3 regions of the Kitasatospora sp. NPDC088351 genome follow, and region 2 is predicted to be linked to each of the others. Evidence: riboswitches for the same ligand, from Rfam matches in the RefSeq annotation. Region 2 holds a riboswitch; each other region holds the start of a gene.
The links. A riboswitch is a leader RNA that binds a small molecule or an ion and turns the genes downstream of it on or off. The one in region 2 is predicted to bind cobalamin.

Region 1 (5,260 bases), on a different contig from region 2:
ACGGCGGAGGCGGCGTGCGGGATGGGCGAGAGGCCCAGCGCACCGGCGCCACCGCCGACCCGGCGCTCGTCCAGGCCCCGGCGCAGCAGCTCCAGCAGTTCGCTGTCGGCGACCGGGCCGGCCACCAGGTGCAGGAAGGAGAGCAGCTGCGGCGCCTGGTCGACGGCCTGCCCGGCGAGCACCGCGAAGACGCCGCGCAGCGCGGCGGGCGGGACGGGGGCGAGCAGCGTCCAGGCGTCGAACAGCGCCGACCAGCCGCGGACCACGGCCTCGTCGTCGTGCTCCCAGGCGTGCAGGCGCCAGCCGGGGGCGGCGCCGCCGTCCCTGGCCTCGACCAGGCCGACCAGCAGGGCCTGGCCCCAGGCCCGGGCCGCGGCGCCCACCGTCATGGCGAGTGCCCGGCCGGCGGCGCGGGCGTCCTCGGGGAGCAGTTCGCCGCGCTTGTCGACCTCGGAGAGTTCGCCGGCCCAGCGGGCGATCCGGACGGCGTCGACGAGCATCCGACGGGCCAGCGGAGCGAGCTCGGCGGGGGCCGGGAAGCCCTCCGGTACGGGGACCCGGCCTCGGCCGGGAGCGGGTGCGGGGCCTCGTCGGCGGGGTACGCCGGGAGCGCCCGGCCTGATGCCGGCGGGGCGGTGGGCCGTTCCGGGGAGACGGGTCACCGTCGCACCGGTACCGATCGTCGGCGGGAGCGGGGCATCACGGTCGCGCGGGTTCCGAGACGTCACGTCGAGCAGTCTTCCCCTTGTACCGGCCTTCTGTCACATCCGGTTGGCCACGGACTCCGGAAGGGCGGTCGCGGCGGGTCGACAAGATCGGGCAACAGAGGCCAAACCGCCTGGCCGGATCTGCATGACGCGAACACGCCAGGTCAGAGCGGTCGGCCGGCCGGGCCGGAGGGAGCTGCCGGACGGCCGGCCGGAGCCGTCGTCAGAGCAACGGCGTGAGCCAGCGGCGCAACAGCTCTTCATAGCGGTCGGGGTCGGCGTTCCAGAGGGCGGCGTGGTCGGCGCCGGGGAAGGCCTGGAGGCTGACCAGGTCGAAGCGGCGGTCGGCGAGCCGGGCGGCGGCCCGCCAGGGCGCCACCGGGTCGTCGGGGCTGTGCAGCACCATGGTGGGCACCCGCAGGTCGGTGCCCTCGGCGAGCCGCGCGAAGTCGGCCAGGTCCACCCCGGTCCGGCCCTCGGCGGCGAGCACGCCCGGCCCGGCGGCCGTACGGCCGAACCCGGCCCGGGTGGCGCCCCGGCGGGCGAAGACCGGCCGGTCGAGCACCGGGGAGTCCAGTACCAGGCCGCTGATCGCCGAGGTCCAGGCGGACCGGGCGGCGGTCTGCAGCACCATCGTGGCGCCGAGCGACCAGCCGTGTAGGACGACCCGGCCGGCGCCGCTGTCCAGGGCCAGCCGCACTGCCGCCTCGACGTCCCGCCACTCGGTCTCGCCGAAGTCGTCGAGGCCGTCCGGCGCGGCCGGCGCGCCCCGGTCTCCCCGGTAGGTGACGGCGAGGGCGGGCAGACCGAGACGGTGCAGCACGGGCAACACCGGGAGCGTCTGCTGCCGGTCGGCGCCCGGGCCGTGCACCAGGATCACCCAGGTGCCGCGTTTGCCGTCGAGCCGCCAGGCGGGCAGGGCGCCCAGCTCACCCTCGGCGGCGGTCTCGACGTAGGGCAGGCCGAGCGCGCCGGTCGGGTCGCCGAGGTGGACCCGGGGGGTGAAGCGGACCTCGGTGCCGGGTGTCAGGGCGCCCCGGTCGGCGCGGACCAGTCGGCGGGTGACGCCCTGTTCGTCGGCGTGCAGGATCTCGTCGACCACCGCGTGGCCGCCCTCGTCCCACTCGACGGCCCAGCGGCCGGGGCGGGTGCTCTCCGGGCTGCGGGTGAAGGTGGCCCGCCCGACGGCCAGGCTCCGCACCGTGACGGGGCCCGCCTGCGGCCGGGAAACGGCCGCCGGGTGGAGCATCCGCTGGACGGCCCTGCGCCCGGCCAGCAGTACGGCGGCCCCGGTGCCGACGGCGGCGGCCGCCACGGCGGCCGCGGTTCCCCAACGCATATCGCTCCCCGCTCTGTTGATCGCGGACTGGGCACCCACCAGTCCACTCGCGGGACCGGACCGGGGCCACCGGGCATGGGCCGACCGGGTGTCACGCCGGACGGGACAGCGGGGGCCGCGGCCTCCACCTGCGGCCGGGCGATCGCGCCCTCTCCGCACCCCCGCGACACCGACCCGCGGAGGCGGCGCGCGGGCGGGCCGTGTGACCAACCCCTCCGTGACCTTGGTTGACTCCCGGTTCGGCCGCGTGATGGGATCCTTCAGCCAAACGGAGGCATGCAGAGGAAGCCGGTGCGAGTCCGGCGCGGTCCCGCCACTGTCACCGGGGAGCACGCTCGGATCAATTCCCTCCTTGCCCGCCAACAGGCAGGAGGGGCCCATCGGCGGGCCGTCAGAAGCCGCTGGAGGCTCCGGGGGTGTGTCGGACCCGGAAGCCAGGAGACTCTCGCCGCCGGTACGTCGATCCAGGGCGCGGACCCTGAGTGAGGACACGCACGCGATGCAGGCTGCCCCGACCACCCGCCCCCTCTGCCGCCCTTCGCCGTGCGCCCGCTGACCCGCGCGGCCGCCTTCGCGCTGGGCGCCGTCGCGGGACATCTCGCCGACGCCCGCTTCGCCGATCCCCGGCGCGGCCACCCGGTGGCCGCCTTCGGCAGCGCGGCGGGCCGGCTGGAGAAGACGCTCTGGCGCGACGACCGCGCCGCCGGCACCGCCTACACCGCGCTCTGCGTGGGCACCGTCGCGGCCGGGGCGGTGGCCGCCGAACGCGCCCTGGGCCGGCGGCCGCTCGGCCGCGCCGCGCTGACCGCCGCCGCGACCTGGACGGTGCTCGGCGGCACCTCGCTCACCCGGGAGGCCAGGACCATCGGCCGCTCGCTCGCCGCGGGCGATCTGACGGCGGCCCGGGAACGGCTGCCGCATCTGTGCGGGCGCGACCCGAGCGCGCTGGACGAACAGCAGATCGCCCGCGCGGTGGTCGAGTCGGTCGCCGAGAACACCGCCGACGCCGTGGTGAACGCCCTGGTCTGGGGCGCGCTCGCGGGCACGCCCGGGCTGCTGGCGTTCCGCGCCGTCAACACGCTGGACGCGATGGTCGGCCACCGCTCGCCGCGCTACGCCCGGTTCGGCTGGGCCTCGGCCCGGCTGGACGACGTAGCGGGCTGGCCGGGCGCCCGGCTGACCGCGCTGCTCACCGTGGCCGCCGCGCCCGAACCCCGGACGGCCTGGCGGATCTGGCGCCGGGACGGCTCCGCGCACCCGAGCCCCAACGCGGGCCAGGCCGAGTCCGCGTTCGCGGGCGCGGTCGGCGTGCGGCTGGGCGGCACCCTCGCGTACGGGGAGCGGGTGGAGCACCGGCCGGTGCTGGGCGGCGAGCTGCGGCCGGTGACGGTGGACGACATCGAGCGGGCCTGCCGGCTCTCCCGCCGGGTGGGCCTGCTGGCCCTGGGCACGGCCGTCGCCGGGCACGCGGCGGTCCGGGCCGCCACAGGAAGCCGGACCGTCCTGGGACGGAAGAAGAGGAGGAGCGCATGAGCAACGCACTGCTGGTCGCCGGGACGACCTCGGACGCCGGCAAGACCGTGGTCACCGCGGGCATCTGCCGCTGGCTGGCCCGGCAGGGTGTCCGGGTGGCGCCGTTCAAGGCGCAGAACATGTCGCTGAACTCCTTCGTCACCGCCGGCGGCGCCGAGATCGGCCGCGCCCAGGCGATGCAGGCGCAGGCGGCCCGGGTGGAGCCCGAGGCGGCGATGAACCCGGTGCTGCTCAAGCCGGGCGCGGACGGCCGCAGCCAGGTCGTGCTGCTCGGCCGCCCGGTCGCCGAGGTGGGCGCGCTGGACTACCGCGAGCGCAAGCCGGTGCTGCTGGAGCGGGCCCTGGAGTGCCTGGCGGACCTGCGCAGCCGCTACGACGTGGTGGTCTGCGAGGGGGCCGGGTCGCCCGCCGAGATCAATCTGCGCGACCGGGACATCGCCAACATGGGTCTGGCCACCGCCGCCGGGCTGCCGGTGGTGGTGGTCGGGGACATCGACCGCGGCGGGGTGTTCGCCGCCATGTACGGGACGCTGGCGCTGCTGTCCGCCGAGGACCAGCGCCATGTGACGGGCTGGTTCGTCAACAAGTTCCGGGGCGACGCCCGGCTGCTGGCGCCCGGGCTGGAGATGCTGGACCGGCTGACCGGCCGCCCGGTGCTCGGCACCCTGCCGATGCTGCCCGGGCTCTGGCTGGACGCCGAGGACTCGCTGGACCTGTCCACCGTGGTGGACCGCGCCGAGGGCCGCGGGCCGGTCGGCGCGGACGTGCTGCGGGTGGCCGTGGTGCGCTTCCCGAGGCTGTCCAACTTCACCGACGTGGACGCGCTGGCGCAGGAGCCCGGGGTGCTGGTCCGCTGGGCCACCCGGCCCGAGGAGCTGGCCGACGCCGACCTGGTGATCCTGCCCGGCACCCGGGCCACCGTCGCCGACCTGGCCTGGCTGCGCGAACGTGGTCTGGAGCCGGCCCTGAAGGCACGGGCCGCCGCCGGGCGGCCGGTTCTCGGTGTCTGCGGCGGCTACCAGATGCTGGCGCGCGGCATCGTGGACGAGGTCGAGTCCGGGGCCGGCGAGGTGGCCGGGCTCGGGCTGCTGCCGACGCGTGTCCGGTTCGGGGCCGCGAAGGTGCTCGGCCGTCCGGTCGGCGAGGCGTACGGGCAGCGGGTCGAGGGGTACGAGATCCATCACGGTGTGGTGGCCGTCGAGGGGGGAGACCCCTTCTTCTCCGACGGCCGGGGCCGCGCTCTGGACGGCTGCCGGGTGGGCGCGGTCTGGGGCACGACCTGGCACGGCGCACTGGAGAACGACGGGTTCCGTCGCGAACTGCTGTGCGAGACCGCCGAGTTGGCCGGCCGGGCGTTCGCTCCCGCGCCGGACACCTCGTTCGCCGCGGCGCGCGAGGCCCGGCTGGACCGGCTGGGGGACCTGATCGAGGAGCACGCGGACACCGACGCGCTGTGGAAGCTGATCGAGGGCGGGGTGCCGGCCGCGGGGTCGCTGCCGTTCCTGCCGCCCGGAGCGCCTGAGGAGGCCGACAAGGCATGAGTGACGTCCGCTACCCCTTCACCGCGATCGTCGGTATGGCCGACCTGCGGCTCGGACTGCTGCTCAACGCGGTCTCCCCGGCCGTCGGCGGCGTGCTGGTGCGCGGCGAGAAGGGCACCGCCAAGTCGACCATGGTGCGC
Region 2 (5,260 bases):
CGGCCGGTGCTCGGGCTGCGGCACGGCGGCGACCTGCGCCCGGAAGTCGGCGATCAGCTTGTCGGCCCGGTCGCGGACGTCGAAGATCTCGCCGAGGTTGGCCAGGTCGGTGTAGAGCGCGTCCAGCGGCGACATCACCCCGCGCTCCGGGCCCTTGCCGCTGCGGCAGGACTCGCTGAGCACGTAGGAGTCGATGCCGAGGCCGGCCAGCACCTGCGGGGTGAAGCCGTCGGCTTCGCCGAAGCCGTAGTGCCAGCCGGCGAACACCAGGTCGGCCTGGGCGTCCAGGACGAGCTCCTTGGTGATCGGCTGCTTGGAGAGCCAGGCGGTCTGCTGGTAGCCGTCCTTCCACGGGACCTTGGCGAGGTCGCCCTTCTCGTCGGGCATCACATAGCCGGCCATCCGGTCGGTGAGGCCGAGCGCGAGCATCAGCTCGGTGATGCCCACGTCGTTGGTCACCGTCCGGGCGGGCTTCGCCTTGTAGGTGACCTTGGTGCCGCAGTTGTCGACGGTCACCGGGTAGTGGTCGGAGCCCGCCGCGGCCTCGCCGCTCGGGGCGATCTCGGCCCCGCACGCGGTCAGCGCGAGGGTGAGCAGGGCGGTGGCGGCGACGGCCTTGGTGCGCATGGGAGTTCCTCGGGTCGGGGGGAGGGGCGGAAAGGGCGGGAGGGGAAGCGGGGTCAGCGGAGCCGGTCGAAGAGCAGCTGGACGGCGCCGGTCTCGGGGTGCCGTACGGGGGTCGCGCGGACGCCGAACACCCCGGCCAGCAGCGCGGGGCGCAGCACCTCGACGGGCGGTCCGGAGGCGACGATCCGGCCGGCCCTGATCACGTACAGCAGGTCGCAGTGGCCGGCCGCCAGGTTGAGGTCGTGCAGCGCGGTGAGCACCGTCGGCCCGGCCGCCCGGACCAGCGCCAGCACCTCCAACTGGTGGGCGATGTCCAGGTGGTTGGTGGGTTCGTCGAGCACCAGGACCCGGGGCTCCTGGACGAGCGCGCGGGCGATCAGCACCCTCTGCTTCTCGCCGCCGGACAGGCTCAGGAAGCCCCGCCCGGCCAGGTGGTCCGCGCCGACCCGGGCCAGCGCCTCGGCGCAGCGCCGGTCGTCCCCGCCGGTCGGGCCGGCGAATCCGCTGCGGTGCGGCAGCCGGCCCATGCCGACCACCTCGGCCACGGTGAAGTCGAACTCGGCGGAGTGTTCCTGCGGCAGTGCGGCGACCCGCCGGGCGGCCTCGCGGGGGGTGAGCGCGTGCAGGTCCTCGCCGCCCAGCCGGACGGCGCCGGCGGCGGGCCGCAGTGCCCGGTAGACGCAGCGCAGCAGGGTCGACTTGCCGCTGCCGTTCGGTCCGACCAGGCCGACCACCTGTCCGGCGGCGGCGTCCAGGGTGATGTCGTGGACCAGCCGGGCGCCGGCGATGTCGACCGAGAGCCCGTCGACGGCGATGTCCAGGGCGGTCTCGCTGGCGGTCTCGATGACGGTCTCCGGGGTGTCCGTGGTGTCGGTGCTCGGGTCGGCGTTCGCGCCGGTGCCCATCAGCGGCCTCCGAAGGAGTAGCCGCGGCGGCGCATCAGCAACAGGAAGCAGGGCACCCCGAGCACCGCGGTGACCACCCCGACCGGCAGCTCGGCGGGCGCCAGCAGGGTGCGCGAGACGATGTCCACCCAGACCAGCAGCAGCGCCCCGGCGAACGGCGCGACCAGCAGCACCCGGCGGTGGCCGGCGCCGACCAGCATCCGCACCAGGTGCGGCACCATCAGCCCGACGAAGCCGATCGCGCCGCTGACCGCGACGACGGTGCCGGTGACGGCCGCCGTCACCACGAACAGCTGCCGGCGCAGCCGGTCGGGGTCCACACCGAGCGAGGCCGCCGTCTCGTCGCCCATGGCGAGCGCGTCGAGGCGCCCGGCGGAGAGGGCGAGGCAGGCCAGGCCGGCCAGCACGGTGACGGCGGCGATCGGCACCGAGCCCCAGGTCGCCCCGCCCAGGCTGCCGAGCAGCCACATCATGGCGCTGCGGGCCGCCTCGCCGCGCGCGGCGCCGAACACCATCAGCGCCGTCACCGCGGAGAAGCCGTAGGACATCGCGGTGCCGGTGAGCACCAGCCGCAGCGGGGTGAGCCCGTAGGCGGTCCGGGCGGCCGCGTACACCAGCAGCATCGCCAGCAGGGCCGAGCCGAAGGCGGAGACCGAGAGCGCCCAGACCCCGAGCGAGGCGAAGGCGCCGAGCAGCAGGACGGCGTTGGCGCCGACCGCCGCGCCGGAGGAGATGCCGAGGACGAACGGGTCGGCCAGGGCGTTGCGGACCATGGCCTGCACGGCGACCCCGGTGGCCGCGAGCCCGGCGCCGACCACGGCGGCCAGTACGGTGCGCGGCAGCCGGATCTCCCAGACGATCGCGTACGCCGCCGCCTCCTCGGCCTCCAGCCGACCGCCCGTCAGCCCGGCGCCCAGCAGCCGCAGGACCCGGGACCAGCCGAGGTCGGAGGAGCCCAGGGCGACCCCGCAGACCAGCGACAGCAGCAGGGCCGCGGCCAGGCCGGCGGCCAGGGGCGCGGCGGGTATTCGACGGACCGGTGCGGTCACTGCGGTGCTCACGAGGGGGGCGCGCCTTCGCCTCGGGCCGTGGGCGGCGCGGGGCGGCGCGCCCGGGCCGTGGCGGGGCCGGGGCGCCATCCCCTCGCATTCCACGGCGAGTTGTCGGGAGGTCGGCGCCCCAGGGCGATCGGGCTCACGGGGCCGGGGCCCCGTCCACCGTTGCGGGTCAGCGCCGGATTCGGACCGGACTTCCCCCATGGGACGCCCTGGCAGCATAACAAGCGCTAAGGCCAGGCAACCCTTACAGGTGCCGCCGGGCATGTCCCGGAAACGCGCGACCGCCCCCGTCCGGTGTGGTGGTCCGGGCGGGGGCGGTCGACGGAGGCCGAGCGGCGGTCAGGCCTGCTTGGTCTCCCAGAAGATCTTGTCGACCTCGGCGATCAGGTCGAGCAGGGCCTGACCGGTGGCCGGGTCCGTCGACGCCTTGGCGGCCGAGGCGGCCTTCAGGGTGTCGTTGATCAGCTGGTGCAGCTGCGGGTACTTCTCGAAGTGCGGGGCCTTGAAGTAGTCGCTCCACAGCACCGAGATGTGGTGCTTGACGGCCTCGGCGCGCTGCTCCTTGATGATGACGGCGCGAGCGCGGAAGTGCGCGTCCTCGTTGGCCTGGTACTTCTCCTGGGTGGCCTTGACCGACTCGGCCTCGATCCGCGCCTGCGCCGGGTCGTACACGCCGCAGGGCAGGTCGCAGTGGGCGTGCGCGGTGGCACGCGGTGCAAACAGACGAGAGAACATGGGAGTCCTTCCTTAGATCGTCTTCCCGCGCCCGAGATTACCCTTCCGGTCACGGGGTTTCGCGATCGGTCGGTGGGCCTAGGGCAAAAGGCGGACCCGGAACCGGGTGAATCCGGACATCGGCGGGTGACGGTCCGTACGGCAGACTGGGACGCGGCGAGCCGGGAGGAGGAGTCGTGACGCGGATGGCGGAACCGGAGGGCGGCACCCGCGGGGGTGCCGCACCGTTCGGACTGATCGACGTGGCGGGGGACTCGATGGTGCCGACGCTGCGTGAGGGCGACCGGCTGCTGGTCCGGTACGGGGCGCGGATCAGGCCGGGCGCCGTGGTGGTGGTCCGCCACCCGTTGCAGCAGGACCTGCTCGTGGTGAAGCGGGCCGACGGCCGGCGCCCGAAGGGCTGGTGGCTGCTGTCCGACAACCGGCTGGTCGACAGCGACAGCCGCAGCTACGGCGCCGTCCCGGACGAGCTGGTGCTCGGCCGGGTGCTGCTGCGGCTGCGCCCCCGGCCGGCCTGGCTGGCCCCGGGCCGCCGGCTGGAGCGCCTGCTGCTGGGCCCGCTGGTCCGGGTGCCGGGCCTGGCCCGCCGGCTCGGCGTCTGGGTCCGGCCGGAGGATCTCTAGCCCGGAGGGCCGCTAGCCCTGCCCGGCCAGGACGGCGGCCTCCTGGCGCTTGCGGGCCCGGTACGCGGCGACGTTGGCGCGGGTGGCGCAGCGGTCGGAGCAGTACCGCCGGGAGCGGTTGGTGGAGGTGTCCAGGTAGGCGTTGCGGCAGGGCGCGGCCTGGCAGATGCCGAGCCGGTCGGCGCCCAGTTCGGTGAGGTGGACGGCCAGGCCCATGCAGGCGACCGCGCTGAAGTGGGCCGTGGCGGTGGGCGAGTTGTCGGCGAGGTGCAGGTGCCAGCGCGGGCGCCCGGCGTCGTCCAGGTAGTCGTGGCCGGAGACCAGCGGGCTGACGGGGTACTCCATCAGCAGGCTGTTCAGCAGGTCGACACCCCGGATCTCGTCCCCCTCGGCGGCGGCCTCGAAGACCCCGCGCAGCCGGGTCCGGACGGCACGCAGCCGGGGCAGGTCGGCTTCGTCGGCGAGCGCGGCGGCACGTGTGTTCTCGGAGAACAGGCCGCGGACGGCGTCGACCGAGGTCAGCGTGTCGGTGCCGCGCTCGGGCTCCTCGGTGTTCACCAGCCGGACGGCGAGGTCGGCGTACGAGGCGAGCTCCACGGTGGTCCTTCCAGAATCGGTAACGGGCTGACTGGCTCCAGCCTATTACCTGGGCGGGGCAGGCGTCGGCGCCCGGCAGGTCCGGCCTGCCGGGCGCCGACGGGAGCGTCCTAGAGCACCTTGGACAGGAACGCGCGGGTGCGCTCGTGCTGCGGGTCGGTGAGCACGTCGCGGGGGGTGCCGGACTCGACCACCACACCGCCGTCCATGAAGACCAGCGCGTCGCCGACCTCGCGGGCGAAGCCCATCTCGTGGGTGACGACGATCATCGTCATCCCCTCGTCGGCCAGACCGCGCATGACGTCCAGCACCTCGCCGACCAGCTCCGGGTCGAGCGCCGAGGTGGGCTCGTCGAAGAGCATCAGCTTGGGCTTCATGGCCAGCGCGCGGGCGATCGCGACGCGCTGCTGCTGTCCGCCGGAGAGCTGGGACGGATAGCTCTTCGCCTTGTCGGCCAGGCCGACCCGCTCCAGCAGGGCCATCGCCCGCTCCCTGGCGGACGCCTTGGCCTCCCTGCGGACCTGGACCGGCGCCTCGATGACGTTCTCCAGCGCGGTCATGTGCGGGAAGAGGTTGAAGCGCTGGAACACCATGCCGATGTCGCGCCGCTTGAGGGCGACCTCGCGGTCCTTGAGCTCGTGCAGCCGGTCGCCCTTCTGCCGGTAGCCCACCAGTTCGCCGTCCACCCAGAGGCGGCCGGCGTTGATCTTCTCCA
Region 3 (5,260 bases), on a different contig from region 2:
CCGCCGAAGGCGCGCGGGTCGCGGCCGGTGATCTCGGCGAGCAGCGCCTCCTTGCCGATCGAGCCGCCGCCGGCGTACTCGGTGCCGATGCCCGTCCAGTCGTTGACGGTTCGGTCGCCGGCGTCCTTGCCCTGCTGGTCCAGGAAGTCGACGATCCTGCGCAGGGCCGCGTCGTCCGCGCCGGTGGCGGCGAGGGCGTAGGCGCCGTCGATGGTGAGGCCGAAGTCGGCGAAGGCCGGGAAGGCCTCGTAGTAGTGACCGTCGATCAGGCGTGCCGGGTCGGTCAGGTAGGCGCTGCCCTTGCCGAGATCGGGGGTCTTCCCGGGGTGCGGGCCGGGCGGCGCGGTCGTGGCCGCGTTCGGGTCGTGCCGGACGCCGGTCGGGTCGGTGCCGGTCAGGGCGAGGATGGCCTGTTCGGTGGCGTCCGGGTCGGACTCGGTGGTCGACTCGTCGGTGCCGAAGCCGCCGTCCTGGCCCTGCCGGGCGGCGAGCCAGGTCCTGGCGGCGGTCTGTCCGGCGCTCCGGCCGGTGGCCTTGAGAGCCTGGGCCACGCGGGCGGTGCTGCCGGTGTCGCCGCCCGCGGCGCCGGTGTAGGGGAGGTAGGAGCCGTCGGCCTGCTGGCTCGCGGCCAGTTGGTCGGCGGCCTTCTTCGCCGTCTGCTCGAAGCCGCCGGCCTTGCGCAGGGCGAGAACGGCGAGAGCGGTGCCGGACGGATCGGACTCGCAGTAGTCGCCCGCCACGATCATCGCTCCGGCGATGCCGCCGTCGGCGCACTGGAGCGCCGTGAACCGGGTGAGCGCCGAGGCGGGCGGAGCGACCTCGGCCCGCTGCAGGGCGATGACGCCCAGGGCCTGGACCCAGGGCGAGGCCGCACCGTGGAAGTCCCCGGCGGCGGTGCACTTGCCGTTCTCGCCGGCCGAGGCACAGACGTGGTCGGTGAGCGCGGCGATCAGGTCGCGGCCGCCGAAGGCACGGGGGTTGCCGCCGGTGCTCTCGGCGACCAGGGCCAGCAGCGCGGCGGCCCTGGCGTCGGGCTCGGCGGACGGCCCGTCCGGGAGGAGGAACGCGTCGGTGTGGGCGGCGAGGTAGGCGAGGACCTTGCGCAGGACCGGGTCCTCCGTCCCGGCGGCGGCCAGGGCGATCGCGGTGAGGGACGTCCGGGGGAGGTCGGGGCCCTCGAAGGCCCAGTTCTCCATGTGGTCGCCGTCGACGAGCCGGCCGGCCAGCCAGGCGGCCGCCGCGACGGGGTCGCCCGCGGCGGACGACGGGCCGGTCGGGCTCGGGGACGTCGAGGGGGAGATGGACGCCGAGGGGGAGATGGACGCCGAGGGGGAGGCGGAGGCCGAGGGGGACGGACCGGCGCCGTTCTCGGCGCGGACGGAGTCCGGGGTGAAGGAGGGTGCCCCGCTGGTGCCGCCGATGTCGGTGCCGCCGTACACCCAGGCCTCGACCTCGCCGGGCTTCGGCTTCTGGGTGGCGGCGCCGAACTGGCTGTAGGACCAGGTCTGCCGACCGGGTTCGGCGATCCAGTACGACCAGTACGCGGTAGCCTGCGGGGTGTTGACGCAGAGCTCCTCGGCGGCTGTCGGGTACTGGGTGCCGCTGTTGAAGGTGCCGTTGCCGAGCCGGCAGATGAACGCCGGGCCGTCGTGCTCGGTGCCGGTGGTGGTGAAGCCGGCGTTGTGCAGCAGGTTCATCCCGGTGGTGGGGTGGGCGTCGCAGCCGCGGACGACCCCGCCGCCCCAGTGGCCGAAGTCGACGGCGACGATCGCGCCGGTGGTGGCGGTGCACTCCTCGATCGGGTCGGCGGCCGCGGTACCGGGGTGGCCGAGCAGGACCGTACCGCCCGCGGCGGCAGCGACGGCGCCGGTGGCCAGCAGGGACGTCAGACCCCGGGCTCTGTGACGTGTGCGCGTGCTGTTGACCCTCACCGGCGACTCCCTGATCGGTCGACGGGGTGTCACGGCGCAGCCGACGGCTCCCCGGCATGGGGACCGTCCCGACCGCGTCGTAGTCCTCGACGACGCAAGTGCTTCTGAACAGGCCCTCGGCGCAGGCAGTCCGGCTCATCCGCCCGGAGGGGCGGATCTACGGTTGCGGGTCAGCGCCGGAGTTGGACCGGCTTCCCCTACTGCCGAGGATGAAAAACGGTTCATCAGACCACGCTCCCGCGTCGGCCGTCAATGAGTCGTCATGTCGTCTTGGACACCTCGCCGGTGGCAGCACCGTGCGGTAGCGTCCCCGGTGGCCGAGCGGGGGAACCTGGTGCGATTCCAGGGCTGACGCGCAACGGTATGGGGCGGTTCCGCCGTCCCGAGCCCGAATGCCCGCCCGGCCACGTACCACCGGCGAAAGCCTGCCCACGCGATCCGGGCGGCGGCCGCTCCGGCCGCCGAACTCCCGAGGGAGCCCCGGGGCCCGGAGCCGGGTCGGCGCCCGTCACTCCAAGGAGCCCGCCCCGTGTCGTCCCTCCTCTCCTCCTCGCGCGTCTCCTCCGCGGTGGCCGTCCCGATAACGGCCGGCGCCCTGCTGCTCTCCGCCGTCCCCGCCCACGCGACCGCCACCCCGGCCCAGACAGCCACCTCGAAGAGCACCGGCGTCACCTATCTGAAGTCCCTCCAGGCCGCCGACGGCAGCTACGTCACCGGCGGGGGCCTCTCCGACGAGTGGGCGTTCAGCGCGCTGGCGGCCGCCGGCACCGCCGCGGCGGACGTGGCCCCGGGCGGCGACGCCACCAGGAACGCCCGCCTGGTGTACCGCAACCAGCTCGCCGCCACCACCTGGCCGAGCGCCGCGCCCGTCGTCACCGACTACGAGCGGGGCGTCCTCAACGCCTACGCCGCCGGGATCGACCCCGCGCGCGTCGGCCCCGGCCGCAACCTCATCGCGGACGTCGCCGCCTACTGGCAGACCGCCGAGCCCGGTTACTACGGCCCGTCCGCCAACTTCAACGGCACCGTGTTCGGCCTGCTCGCCCTCGGCGGCGCCAGGACGCAGAGCGGCGCCCAGCGGGTGCCGCAGGCCCTGCTCGACGCCTCGGTCACGGCGGTCCGCGCCAACCAGCACAACGACGGGGGCTGGAACTTCGGCAAGGCCGCCGGCGATCCGGCCGCACTCGCCCAGGCCGGTGACATCGACATGACCGGCGCCGCCATGGCCTCGCTGTGCAGCAGCGGCGTGCCCGGCACCGACCCCGCGATCGTCGCCGCCAAGAACTTCCTCAAGGGCAAGCTCGTCGCCTCCGGCGCCTTCAACTCGATGTTCGGCGCCAACACCGACTCCAACGGCTGGGCCGTCTCCGGTCTCAACGCCTGCGGCATCAACCCCCAGGGCGCCGACTTCACCAGCGGCACCGGCAAGACCCCGGTCGACTTCCTGATCTCCCAGCAGTTCAAGCCCGGTGGCGGCTTCAAGTACCTGCCCACCGACACCGCCCCCTCCCCCTACGCCTCCGTCGACGGGCTGCGTGCGGTCGCCGGGGCGGGCTTCACCGCCACCCCGCCCACCCCGACCACCGCCGGGGAGCCGACCTGGGCCACCACCGGTTCCTTCACCGCCGGCACCGCCGCCCGGCTCGCCCTGGTCGTCGACGACGGCACCGGCTCGCCCAGGGTCTGCGCGGTCACCGTCACCCCGACCGGCACCACCACGACGCTCGGCGCCGTCCTCGACGCCGCCGGGGCGGCGACCCCGAGCGGCTGCGTCACCGCCGTCACGCCGTCCTCCGGCAGCGGCACCGTCACCGCCGTCAACGGCACCGCCAACAGCGGGACTTCCAGCTGGAAGGTGAGCATCGACGGCGCCGCCGCCACCGGCGCCGCCCGCAGCACCGTGATCAGCGTCGGCGACACCGTCTCGCTGCGCTTCGGCAGCTGATCACCGCGCGCCGGACAGCACAAAGGTCCTGGCGCACTCCGGAGTCGACCGCGCATGGCCGGGCACGGCCCCCCGTGCCCGGCCTGTGCGGTCCCGCTCGGCGCCCAGCGTGACGGCCTCGTGGACGGCGCGGGCGGCCCGGGCGCCCCACCGGGAGCGCGGGCCGCCGAACGGCTCGGGCACCTGGCCCGGACCGGCTCGGCGGACCGCCACGCACACCGCGTCCGACGGCGTCCCGGAACAGTCGTACCCGGCCTCCACCAGCGCCTGGACCTTCGCCTCGGTCGCCGTCGCCAGCAGGTTGACCAGACCGGCGTCCGACACCGCGGCGGGCACCACCACCAGGATGTTGATCGTGCCCGGGAATCCGGCCCCGGCCTCCGCGGCCGGGTCGGGGGCGGCCGCCCAGGCCGGCACCCCGATCCCCGTCGTCACCACCGCGGTGACCCCGCCGTCGCAGGCCCAGGTGAAGTCGTCCACCCGCGCGGCGGTCATCAGCCCGGCGCCGGGGCCGCTCAGCCCCAGCCCGGTGGCCAGCCCGGCGAGGTGGCGGTCCGGGTCCATCCGGCCGCACCCGGGCCTGACCTGTGCGTTGACCACCCACTCCCGCTCGCCGAGGCCGCCCCCGAGCACCGCGCTGCTGAGCATCCGCCAGCCTGGACCGGCCCGCCACAGCAGAAGGTGCCGGCACTCACCGTCCTCGAACCGGCAGGACCGCTCGACCTCCACCGCCCCGCCGGTCCGGCCGACCGGTTCGGTGAAGGCCGCCTTCTGCTGCGGGAACGCCATGGAACGGGCCGCCTTCGGGTGAGTTCGGGTGAGAGTGAGCCGGGCCTGGCTGGGCCGGAGCCGCCGGCGGCGTCACGCGGGCGGGCAGCGCGAGCCGTCCGGCCGACCGGAAACCGGGCGACAAGAGTACCGACCGCCCGGGTGCGCGGCGGCGCCGGGCCCGCGTGCACCGGGCCCGGGCGGCTCGTCACCGGGTCGGCGCACCGGCCCGGACGGGCATGCCGGCGAGCGCCCGGCGCAACGCCGCCTCGACGCGGACCGCGTCCGCACTCGCCGACACGTCATGGACCCGAACCGCCCAGGCACCCTTCGCGGCGGCGAGGGCCGAGACGGCTGCCGTAGCGGCGTCGCGCTCCCGGGCGGGCCGGGGCTCGCCGGTCGACGGGTCGGCGAGCAGCGTCCCGAGGAAGCGCTTGCGCGAGGCCGCCACCAGGACGGGACGGCCGAGCCGGGCCCAGGCGTCCAGGCGGGCGAGCAGCGCCCAGTCGTCCTCCCGTCCCTTCGCAAAGCCGAGCCCGGGATCGACGATCAGCTGGGCGGGGTCCGCTCCGGCCGACACCATGGCGTCCAGCTGCCGCGCCACCTCACCGACCAC

Region 1: it holds a riboswitch for cobalamin, as region 2 does, so the genes downstream of both, AB0P06_RS16540 (cobalamin biosynthesis protein) here and AB0P06_RS03350 (iron ABC transporter permease) in region 2, are expected to answer to the same signal.
Region 3: it holds a riboswitch for cobalamin, as region 2 does, so the genes downstream of both, AB0P06_RS14920 (hypothetical protein) here and AB0P06_RS03350 (iron ABC transporter permease) in region 2, are expected to answer to the same signal.

What each region holds. Positions count from the first base shown of each region.
Region 1 covers NZ_JBFBIL010000019.1:75,509-80,768, forward strand. The annotation lists gene AB0P06_RS16530 (hypothetical protein) at 1-500, opposite strand, end outside; gene AB0P06_RS16535 (hypothetical protein) at 931-2,046, opposite strand; cobalamin riboswitch at 2,327-2,491, shown strand; gene AB0P06_RS16540 (cobalamin biosynthesis protein) at 2,590-3,579, shown strand; gene AB0P06_RS16545 (cobyric acid synthase) at 3,576-5,120, shown strand; gene AB0P06_RS16550 (putative cobaltochelatase) at 5,117-5,260, shown strand, end outside.
Region 2 covers NZ_JBFBIL010000003.1:82,026-87,285, forward strand. The annotation lists gene AB0P06_RS03340 (ABC transporter substrate-binding protein) at 1-627, opposite strand, end outside; gene AB0P06_RS03345 (ABC transporter ATP-binding protein) at 681-1,448, opposite strand; gene AB0P06_RS03350 (iron ABC transporter permease) at 1,532-2,593, opposite strand; cobalamin riboswitch at 2,698-2,817, opposite strand; gene sodN (superoxide dismutase, Ni) at 2,930-3,325, opposite strand; gene sodX (nickel-type superoxide dismutase maturation protease) at 3,511-3,948, shown strand; gene AB0P06_RS03365 (CGNR zinc finger domain-containing protein) at 3,961-4,545, opposite strand; gene AB0P06_RS03370 (amino acid ABC transporter ATP-binding protein) at 4,656-5,260, opposite strand, start outside.
Region 3 covers NZ_JBFBIL010000016.1:110,236-115,495, forward strand. The annotation lists gene AB0P06_RS14915 (prenyltransferase/squalene oxidase repeat-containing protein) at 1-1,931, opposite strand, end outside; cobalamin riboswitch at 2,034-2,173, opposite strand; cobalamin riboswitch at 2,226-2,350, shown strand; gene AB0P06_RS14920 (hypothetical protein) at 2,461-3,876, shown strand; gene AB0P06_RS14925 (adenosylcobinamide amidohydrolase) at 3,877-4,665, opposite strand; gene folP (dihydropteroate synthase) at 4,853-5,260, opposite strand, start outside.